4 regions of the Serratia proteamaculans genome follow, and region 2 is predicted to be linked to each of the others. Evidence: predicted binding sites of a transcription regulator. Region 2 holds the regulator's gene; each other region holds the start of a gene.
The links. The regulator LexA, encoded in region 2, represses DNA repair genes until DNA is damaged. The targets are predictions, from matches to a motif close to TNCTGTATGTACATACAGNA.

Region 1 (2,205 bases), 3.5 Mb from region 2:
GTTGTCCAGCGCTGACGGCAGGCGGAAACCGTATTCCACCAGCGTTTCCTTGCGCGAACGGTCACCCTTGTACATGCCGCCGATTTGCGGAATGGTCACGTGAGATTCATCGACCACCAGCAGGCCATCCGCCGGTAAATAATCAAACAGCGTTGGGGGTGGCTCGCCTTCTCCACGCCCGGACAGGTAGCGCGAGTAGTTTTCAATGCCGGAGCAGTAACCCAATTCGTTCATCATCTCCAGATCAAACTGGGTGCGTTGCGTCAGCCGCTGTTCTTCCAGCAGCTTGTTGTTGGCCAGCAACACCTTACGCCGCTCGGCCAGATCCACCTTGATCTCTTCCATCGCCTGCAGGATCCGCTCACGCGGCGTCACGTAGTGCGACTTCGGGTAAATGGTAAAACGCTGGACCACCTGTTCGATCTGGCCGGTCAAAGGATCAAACAGCGAAAGCCGCTCGACTTCCTCATCAAACAGCTCGATGCGCAGCGCCAACTCGTCTGACTCCGCCGGGAAGATGTCGATCACCTCACCGCGCACGCGGAAGGTCGCGCGCTGGAAGGCCTGATCGTTGCGGGCATATTGCAGTTCCGCCAAACGACGCAGGATCGAACGCTGATCGATGATCATCCCCTTGGTCAGGTGCAGCATCATTTTCAGATAGAGGTCAGGATCGCCCAGGCCGTAGATCGCCGACACCGACGCCACCACGATCACATCGCGGCGTTCCAGCAGCGCTTTAGTCGCGGAAAGGCGCATCTGCTCGATGTGTTCGTTCACCGAAGCATCTTTTTCAATAAAGGTGTCGGAACTGGGGACGTAGGCTTCCGGCTGATAGTAGTCGTAGTAAGAAACAAAATACTCGACCGCATTCTCGGGAAAGAACTCTTTCATCTCGCCGTACAGCTGCGCCGCCAGCGTTTTGTTAGGTGCCAGCACCATGGTCGGCCGGTTTAGATCGGCGATCACATTGGCGACGGTAAATGTCTTGCCCGAACCGGTAACGCCCAACAGCGTCTGGTGTGCCAGACCGTTTTCCAGGCCCTCTTCCAGCTTGCTGATGGCTTGTGGCTGATCGCCGGCCGGTTTGAAATCGGAATGCAGTTTGAAAACTTTACTCATATACCCTTCGTCTTTCAAATTGCCGCGTTGCTACCGGCTGTCGTAGTGAGCGGGCGCAGCATGCAGCGCCCCTACCTGGAGATGTGCGCGCTCAGGCGGCCATAGAGCTAATGCTCGATGAATGGCCTCTAATTATGGAAAGCCCCGGCGATTTTCGCCAGTCACTATGATACTGGATATAAAACCAGCTTCAAGCGATTCGTTGCTTCAGCGTGCGCCAAACCAAGCCGAATGCACCGTCAGGGTTACAGCCGCGTGACATTTTTATTGTCAATAACAGATTTATCCCCAAAATCCGTCACGAATTAACTTATTGATAGCACTGCGGCCAAAAATCATACATAGAGACTTCATCAATACATTAGCCGCTTGATTTTAGTTAATTTATTGATAATTAATGATTTTATAAAAAAGACGAGATTGCGGACAAAGCGAACAGAACCCGCGTCCGCTCTCGCTTTAAACCGGTTTTCTAAATCTAATGCACAAGGTTATCCACAGGAATAGTGGATAACTCTCACCGCCCCGCCCCGGCCGGGAGTTGCAGAAAGAACGCTTTTTGCCGTTTCTGTTCGCCAAGAGGGCTTTTTTAGTTATTTTTTCACAATAATATCGCTTTTGTTATGCCGATTAATGCTAAAAAGGCCCATTGCCAAAAACGGATTTATCTCATTGTTGCCATCATCTGTTGCATCTTGCTACAACCGGCGAAATAGTTTGCACCATAACTTTTCTTCGCAGCACTGGAAGAGTGCAAAAATCGTCCGCGTTAACTTTCCCCCTTATTTTCACTCGGCCCGCCAGGCCCGTCCTGTCCCGGAAAACCGTTAACAAGACAATAACAATCCCCTTTTTTAACGGTTTAATAAAGTTGGCCCAGGGGTTGCATTACCCTTTTACGCCAAAAGCTCGGTCGGGATAAATATCCGGTCTGTAATGGCAGAATTATCCGCCATCAGTTAAGGGCCATACAGATGTAAAACGCCTGACATTTGCCGGATAAAGACGAGATGGCGCTAGAAAACTCACAGTAACGACCATTTTCACCTAAGTACCACAGGTTTTAGCTGAACCTAAACTACC
Region 2 (2,205 bases):
TCGAGCTCCGGATTACTGCGATGCAGATCCAGATAGTCGTGGAACAGTTTTACCGACTCTTCTTTCGGCGTGTAGTAACGGAATACGCGCGGGCCGTCGTGAATAAACACGTGGCTGGGCAGCACGGTACCGTCTATCTCCAGCGGATTGAGGGGATCGGGCAGATCTTGCGCCAGGCACTGGGTGCGCAGCGTCAGTAAATCCGCCTTGGAATTATAAGGTAAAACATACAGAATCGGCCGTGAGGGATCCAACCCTAACTCCGTGACCGGATCTGAAGGGATAACCTTACTTCTTACCAACAGTTTGAGTGGTAAATTCAATAGTTTATAATAAATTTTACGCCAACCTGACATAACAACGTGAAGCCTCTTGTTAGCAATGCGCCGCAAGCATACCAGAATCCGGGTAGCAGATCTGTGGTGTTGGAAAACCGAGAGCCGGGAGCGTTTCCTGGCTTAGACTGTTTAATTATGACTTACCTCTGCGAAAGGCACTAAAAAACATGACAAAGCAAGCAACCGGCCTGACCCGTATTATTAAAGCTGCCGGCTACTCTTATAAAGGCTTTTCCGCCGCCTGGCAGCACGAAGCGGCGTTTCGCCAGGAATTGGTGGCAACGGTGCTGGCTATCATACTGGCGATTTGGCTGGACGTGGGTGCGATAGCGCGCATTTTACTGATCGGATCGGTGTTGCTGGTGATGATCGTCGAGATACTGAACAGCGCGATTGAAGCGATTGTCGACCGGGTGGGCACCGAACATCATGAGCTCTCCGGCCGGGCAAAGGATATGGGCTCGGCGGCGGTCTTGCTGGCGATTATTCTGGCGCTGTTTGTCTGGGGTTCGGTGCTGTGGCAGCACTTTGCCTGAGTGGGGGAGTTCTGTTGCGACGCGGGTCGCTAATCCCTGATTTTTATTCACTCTTCGGTTCCCAAGCCGCACTTACCTGTATATACTCACAGCAAGACTGTATAAACAAACAGGGGGCGGAATGAAAGCACTAACTACCAGACAGCAAGAGGTCTATGATCTGATTCGCGATCATATTTCGTCCACTGGCATGCCGCCAACGCGCGCCGAGATCGCCATGCGTCTGGGGTTCCGTTCGCCAAATGCCGCAGAAGAACACCTGAAAGCGCTGGCGCGTAAAGGCGTCATCGAGATCATCTCCGGCGCTTCGCGTGGTATTCGCCTGCTGATGGAAGATGAAGAAGGTTTACCGCTGATTGGCCGCGTAGCCGCCGGTGAGCCGCTGTTGGCGCAACAGCATATCGAAGGGCACTACAAGGTCGATCCTTCCCTGTTCAAACCAAGTGCGGATTTCCTGCTGCGGGTTAACGGCATGTCGATGCGTGACATCGGTATTCTCGACGGCGATCTGCTGGCGGTGCATAAAACCCAGGACGTGCGTAATGGCCAGGTCGTCGTGGCGCGCATTGAAGATGAAGTCACGGTCAAGCGCCTGAAAAAACACGGTAACGTGGTTGAGCTGCTGCCGGAAAACAGCGAATTCCAGCCGATTGTGGTCGATCTGCGTCAGCAGAATTTCACCATTGAAGGTCTGGCGGTCGGTGTGATCCGCAACGGCGATTGGGTTTAATCCCTACGCTCGAACACCGTCCTCTGATTTAAGTCGCCCCAGCTCTGGGGCGATGTCATTTCTGACTGATTAAAACCGCACTGCCACGGGAACATTTCACTATGCGCCTGCTTTCTGCCTTCACCAGCGATACCGATAAAGCCCTGTGGCGCCTTGCGCTGCCCATGATTTTCTCCAATATCACCGTGCCATTGCTTGGGCTGGTGGATACCGCGGTGATCGGCCACCTCGATAGCCCGACCTATTTGGGCGGTGTAGCGGTGGGCTCCATGGCGACCAGTTTCCTGTTTATGCTGCTGTTGTTCCTGCGTATGAGTACCACCGGACTGACCGCACAGGCGCTGGGGGCGCAAAATCCGCAGGGGCTGGCGCGTGCCTTTATGCAACCCTTGCTGCTGGCCGTGTTGGCCGGGGTGGCCATTGTACTGCTGCGCTATCCGCTGATTGAGTTGGCGCTAAAAATCGTCGGTGGTGACGGGGCGGTGCTGAAGCAGGCTCGTTTATTCCTCGAGATCCGCTGGCTAAGTGCCCCGGCGGCGCTGGCCAATATGGTGATCCTGGGTTGGCTGCTTGGCGTGCAATACGTGCGTGCGCCGGTGAT
Region 3 (2,205 bases), on a different replicon from region 2:
CGCATCCCCAAACTTCGTTGACCGGCAGCAACGCCATCAACTTTCGTTGTCGGTCGCGGTTCGTCAGGTCGACCACACCGCCGGTGGCCGGCCAGGTTTTCGCAGCGTGATTCGCGAGTTTAGCAAGCGTCATCGTCTGGGCGACACCGATCCCGCAGGTGAGTCCCGTCTGCTGCAAAACGGTATCGCGAACGCGCCGGCCATAGTCTTCGAATGACTCAACGGCATCGATGCCGGCGACGTGCAAAAATGCTTCATCGATACTGTAGATGGTCAGCGCCGGCGCGAGGGATTCCAGAACGGTCATGCAGCGTGCCGACATATCACCGTACAAGGCATAATTGCTCGAGAACACAGTAACCTGATGTGTTCTGATGGTGTCCTTTGCCAGGAAAAATGGCATGCCGCGTTTCAGACCCAGTTTTTTCGCCTCTCTGTTGATCGCTACCAGGGTTCCATCGTTATTTGATAATACAATCAATGGTTTACCTTTAAGATCTGGCCGGAAAACCTGCTCACAGGCGCAATACATTGAGTTGACGTCAGCCAGCATAAACATGATCACCTCCCAAATGAGTGGAGGGCGTGGATCACCACACCGAAAATTTCCAGGGTTTCGGGGTAAATGGGGCTGTATGCCGGGTTCATTGGCGCCAGGCAGACCCGCGGGGTGAGCAGCAGCCGCTTTACGGTAAATTCGCCGTCAACGGCGGCGATGACGATGCTGCCATGCACGGGTTTTTCCGCCCGATCGACGATCAGCAAATCACCCGACAAGATCCCGCCGTCGGTCATCGATTCGCCAGTAGCCCGGATGAAGTATGTCGCCGCCGGATGTTTTATAAAATCATTTAAATCAATTGATTGCTCAACATAGTCATCGGCAGGGCTGGGGAACCCCGCAGGGCATTGTGTTCCAAATAGAGGGAGCTTCACGGGCTGGACTGGTGAAAATAAATACAATTTCGACGTGTTCATAATAGGTATAATTTATCTGTATATATATACAGTAAATCATAAACGAAACGCACGCAGACGCAAGCCTGAAACTAAGCCACCCTGCCAGTTGCGGCGTAATCTAATAATTTTCTGAGTGTTTTTTATACCCCTTGACGATGATTTTTCGGGGGGCTTGCGCACATGTTATCCACTAAAACTGTGGATAACGCCGGGTCAGACTTTGGGTGTATCGATGGCCACGATGAGTGATGCACTGTCGTTGCGAACGGTACCGACGTCTGAAGATACTGGCTGCCAGGCAAAACTCTCCGCCTGCAGACTGTAGATGTCGGCCAACATGTCACCCGGTGGCGGAATCAACCGGCTATCGAGCCAGTCGCGGGCGGCTGCTGCTGGCAGCGCAAGTGGGCGCCGATCATGAATATCCGACAAACCGTCATGATTGGCGGCCGTGATAATGACGAAGCTGTCAGCCACTTCCGGATCAGTGGCGCACAACGCGGCGAAGAACAGCGGGCTGCGATCGGTGGGATAGATGAAATACGGCTGTTTCAGTCGCGGATTGTCCGGGGATTTTTTCCATTCGTACCAACCCGATGCCGGTACCAGCGCACGGCCATGTTTCCAGAGTGGAGCGAACATTCGGCTGCTTGCAGCGGTTTCGACGCGGGCGTTGATGAGGGCCGGTTTTCCCTGGGCGCGCCACCAGGCAGGTGCATATCCCCAGTCAACCGGCGCCAGCTGCAACTGATCATGATGATGATGGAACAGCGGTACCGGCGTGCCGGGGGCGACGTTATACCGGGCGCGCCAGTCGCCGGTGGTGCTAACTGGTGTATCAGACGCCAGGGCTGCGAGAAATTCGTCTCGGCTATGGAACTGGGCAAAGCGGCCACACATAGGCAGCTGATCCTTTTGTGTCAACATGACCCAAGTATAGCTTCAGCGGTATGGTGGGATTTCGAACCAGGAGTTAATTATATAACTCATTGAAAATGTTAAAAAAGTTCACATAATACTGATTATGTTAAATTAATCAATGGCTTAGGGTGGTTTGTGGTTTTGGTCTAGAGCAGTCTCTATCGCTTTCTACCCTTATTATTCAGGATTGCACTCTCTGCAATGTCCTTCCATTTTGTACCCGCCGCAATCACATGGTTCCATCGGTACAAATCCCCCCTCCTTACTGTAGTAACAAGTATAAGCAAGGCAGGCCCCTGCCTGATGCTTGGGCACGTAGATGAC
Region 4 (2,205 bases), 4.6 Mb from region 2:
AGCCAGACATCCTGTGGCGCGGTGCCGATTACCATCATTTTCCGGCCAATCCGTTGAGCAATGAGGTGAATGCCAATCTGGAAAAACTGACCAGCGATACGCTGGCCGGTTTCGACGCACAGGCGTTTATGCTGGAGCTTTACCGTCGGCTGCCTTTCGGCAATGCGGCATACAAACAGTTGGCCCAATTGCTGAGCAACGTCGATAACGGTGCCATCGTCCAGCACTGTGCGGTGGGCAAGGATCGCACCGGCGTCGGATCGGCGCTGGTGTTGTTTGCGCTGGGGGCTGATGAAGCGACGGTGGTAGAAGATTACCTGCTGACCGAAACCACGCTGGCGACCTTCCGCGAGCAGATGCTGGATCAACTGTCGATTCGCCTCAACGCCTCTGCATTGGGGCAGTTTGCCTACGTGCTCAGTGCTCGCGAAGAGTTCCTGATGACCGCACTGAGCTGCATCCGTGACCAATATGGTTCTACCGATCGCTGGCTGGAGGCTGAGTACGGCCTGGGCCAACACCAGCGTGAAGCGTTGCAGGCATTCTACCTCGAGTAAACCGCGCAGGTGTTTAGCCGGGGTTTAACCGACCCCGGCCGACATTGCGTATTCTTGGGGCCATAAATCCCGCATCAGGAGCCTATATTGAGCCTCAATGACATTATCCACTGGGTCAGCGAAACCGTGCGTCAGCACGAAGGCTGGGCTATCCCGATTATCTTCTTCCTGGCGTTCGGTGAATCACTGGCATTTCTGTCGCTGTTGTTACCGGCCACGGTGATCTTGCTGGCGCTGGGAGCGTTGATTGGTGAAAGCGGCATTGCATTTTGGCCGATCTGGGCCGCCGCTGCCGCAGGGGCATTCTTCGGCGACTGGCTTTCTTACTGGATTGGCTACCACTATCAAGATCGTGTGGCGCACATGTGGCCGTTATCGCGTAATCCGCAATTGTTGACGCGTGGCCATGCGTTCTTTGAACGTTGGGGCGTACTGGGTATTTTCATCGGCCGCTTCTTCGGCCCGTTGCGTGCTGTGGTACCGCTGGTCGGTGGCATTTGCGGCATGCCCCAGCGTTATTTTCAGGTGGCGAATATCACTTCGGCGATGATCTGGGCGTTCGGCATTCTCGCGCCGGGGGCGTTTGGCATCAAGTGGTTAAGCCAGTGGTTTGGCTAGTTCTGGTCTGACTTGCGTAGCGTTTCGCAATTTTGCGCCGTTGGGGCAAAAACAGACTGGACATCCATACAGCATCCCCTTAACGTGACGGGCAACAGGCGCATAAAACGCCGGAACGGTCAGGTGTAACAGGAGGCAGGGTGGATACCAGTTTGGTTTACGGTATGGGCGGGGTGGCAATCGGCCTGCTGCTGGGGTGGCTAATCGCCAGCCTGCGGGTGCAGCAGACACATGCACAGCATGAAACCGAGCTACGGCTGTTGGAACAATCACTGCAACAGACGCAGCAGGAAATTGCGGCCCGACAAGAAACGCTACAGCGTAATGAACAGCAAATGCGGCAGAGCGATTTGGAACTGCGCAATTTGCACAGCCAGTTGGCGGCCGGACATGAAAAACTGCAACAGCTCGATCACTGGCGTAACGAATGTGAGTTGCTGAATCAGGAGCTGCGGGCCCAGCGTGAGGTTAACAGCGCGCAAGAGGCCGAGCTGCGGGAGGTGACTATTCGCCTGGAAGAAACCCGCATGGCGGCAGAAGAGAAGCAGCGTCTGCTGATCAACAGCGAACAGCGCCTCACTACCCAGTTTGAAAATTTGGCCAACCGCATTTTTGAACACAGCGGGCGGAAGGTTGACGAGCAGAATAAGCAAAGTCTGGATCGCCTGTTGTTGCCGCTGCGCGAGCAACTGGACGGTTTCCGCCGTCAGGTGCAGGACAGTTTTGGTCAGGAAGCTCGCGAGCGCCATACGCTGACCCACGAAATACGTAATCTGCAGCAGCTCAATGCACAAATGGCGCGCGAAGCGATTAACCTCACCAAGGCCCTGAAAGGGGACAATAAAACGCAGGGTAACTGGGGTGAGGTGGTGTTAAGCCGGGTGCTGGAGGCCTCAGGCCTGCGCGAAGGGCATGAATACGAAACCCAGGTCAATGTGCGGCTGGACCATCAGAGCCGTATGCAACCCGACGTTATCGTTCGTCTGCCGCAGGGCAAGGACGTGGTCATCGACGCGAAAATGTCGCTGGT

Region 1: uvrB (excinuclease ABC subunit UvrB) is a predicted target of LexA. The motif match lies at 1,293-1,312, and genes of this name have one in related genera.
Region 3: umuD (translesion error-prone DNA polymerase V autoproteolytic subunit) is a predicted target of LexA. The motif match lies at 993-1,012, and genes of this name have one in related genera.
Region 4: rmuC (DNA recombination protein RmuC) is a predicted target of LexA. The motif match lies at 1,230-1,249, and genes of this name have one in related genera.

The regions. Positions count from the first base shown of each region.
Region 1 is NZ_OX461105.1:1,388,814-1,391,018, reverse strand. Features, by position in the region: gene uvrB (excinuclease ABC subunit UvrB) at 1-1,122, opposite strand, end outside.
Region 2 is NZ_OX461105.1:4,895,015-4,897,219, reverse strand. Features, by position in the region: gene plsB (glycerol-3-phosphate 1-O-acyltransferase PlsB) at 1-356, opposite strand, end outside; gene QOT07_RS22770 (diacylglycerol kinase) at 506-874, shown strand; gene lexA (transcriptional repressor LexA) at 996-1,604, shown strand; gene dinF (MATE family efflux transporter DinF) at 1,706-2,205, shown strand, end outside.
Region 3 is NZ_OX461106.1:11,064-13,268, forward strand. Features, by position in the region: gene umuC (translesion error-prone DNA polymerase V subunit UmuC) at 1-559, opposite strand, end outside; gene umuD (translesion error-prone DNA polymerase V autoproteolytic subunit) at 562-978, opposite strand; gene QOT07_RS25240 (SOS response-associated peptidase family protein) at 1,174-1,860, opposite strand; gene QOT07_RS25245 (hypothetical protein) at 2,059-2,205, opposite strand, start outside.
Region 4 is NZ_OX461105.1:250,875-253,079, forward strand. Features, by position in the region: gene QOT07_RS01125 (tyrosine-protein phosphatase) at 1-557, shown strand, start outside; gene QOT07_RS01130 (DedA family protein) at 645-1,175, shown strand; gene rmuC (DNA recombination protein RmuC) at 1,316-2,205, shown strand, end outside.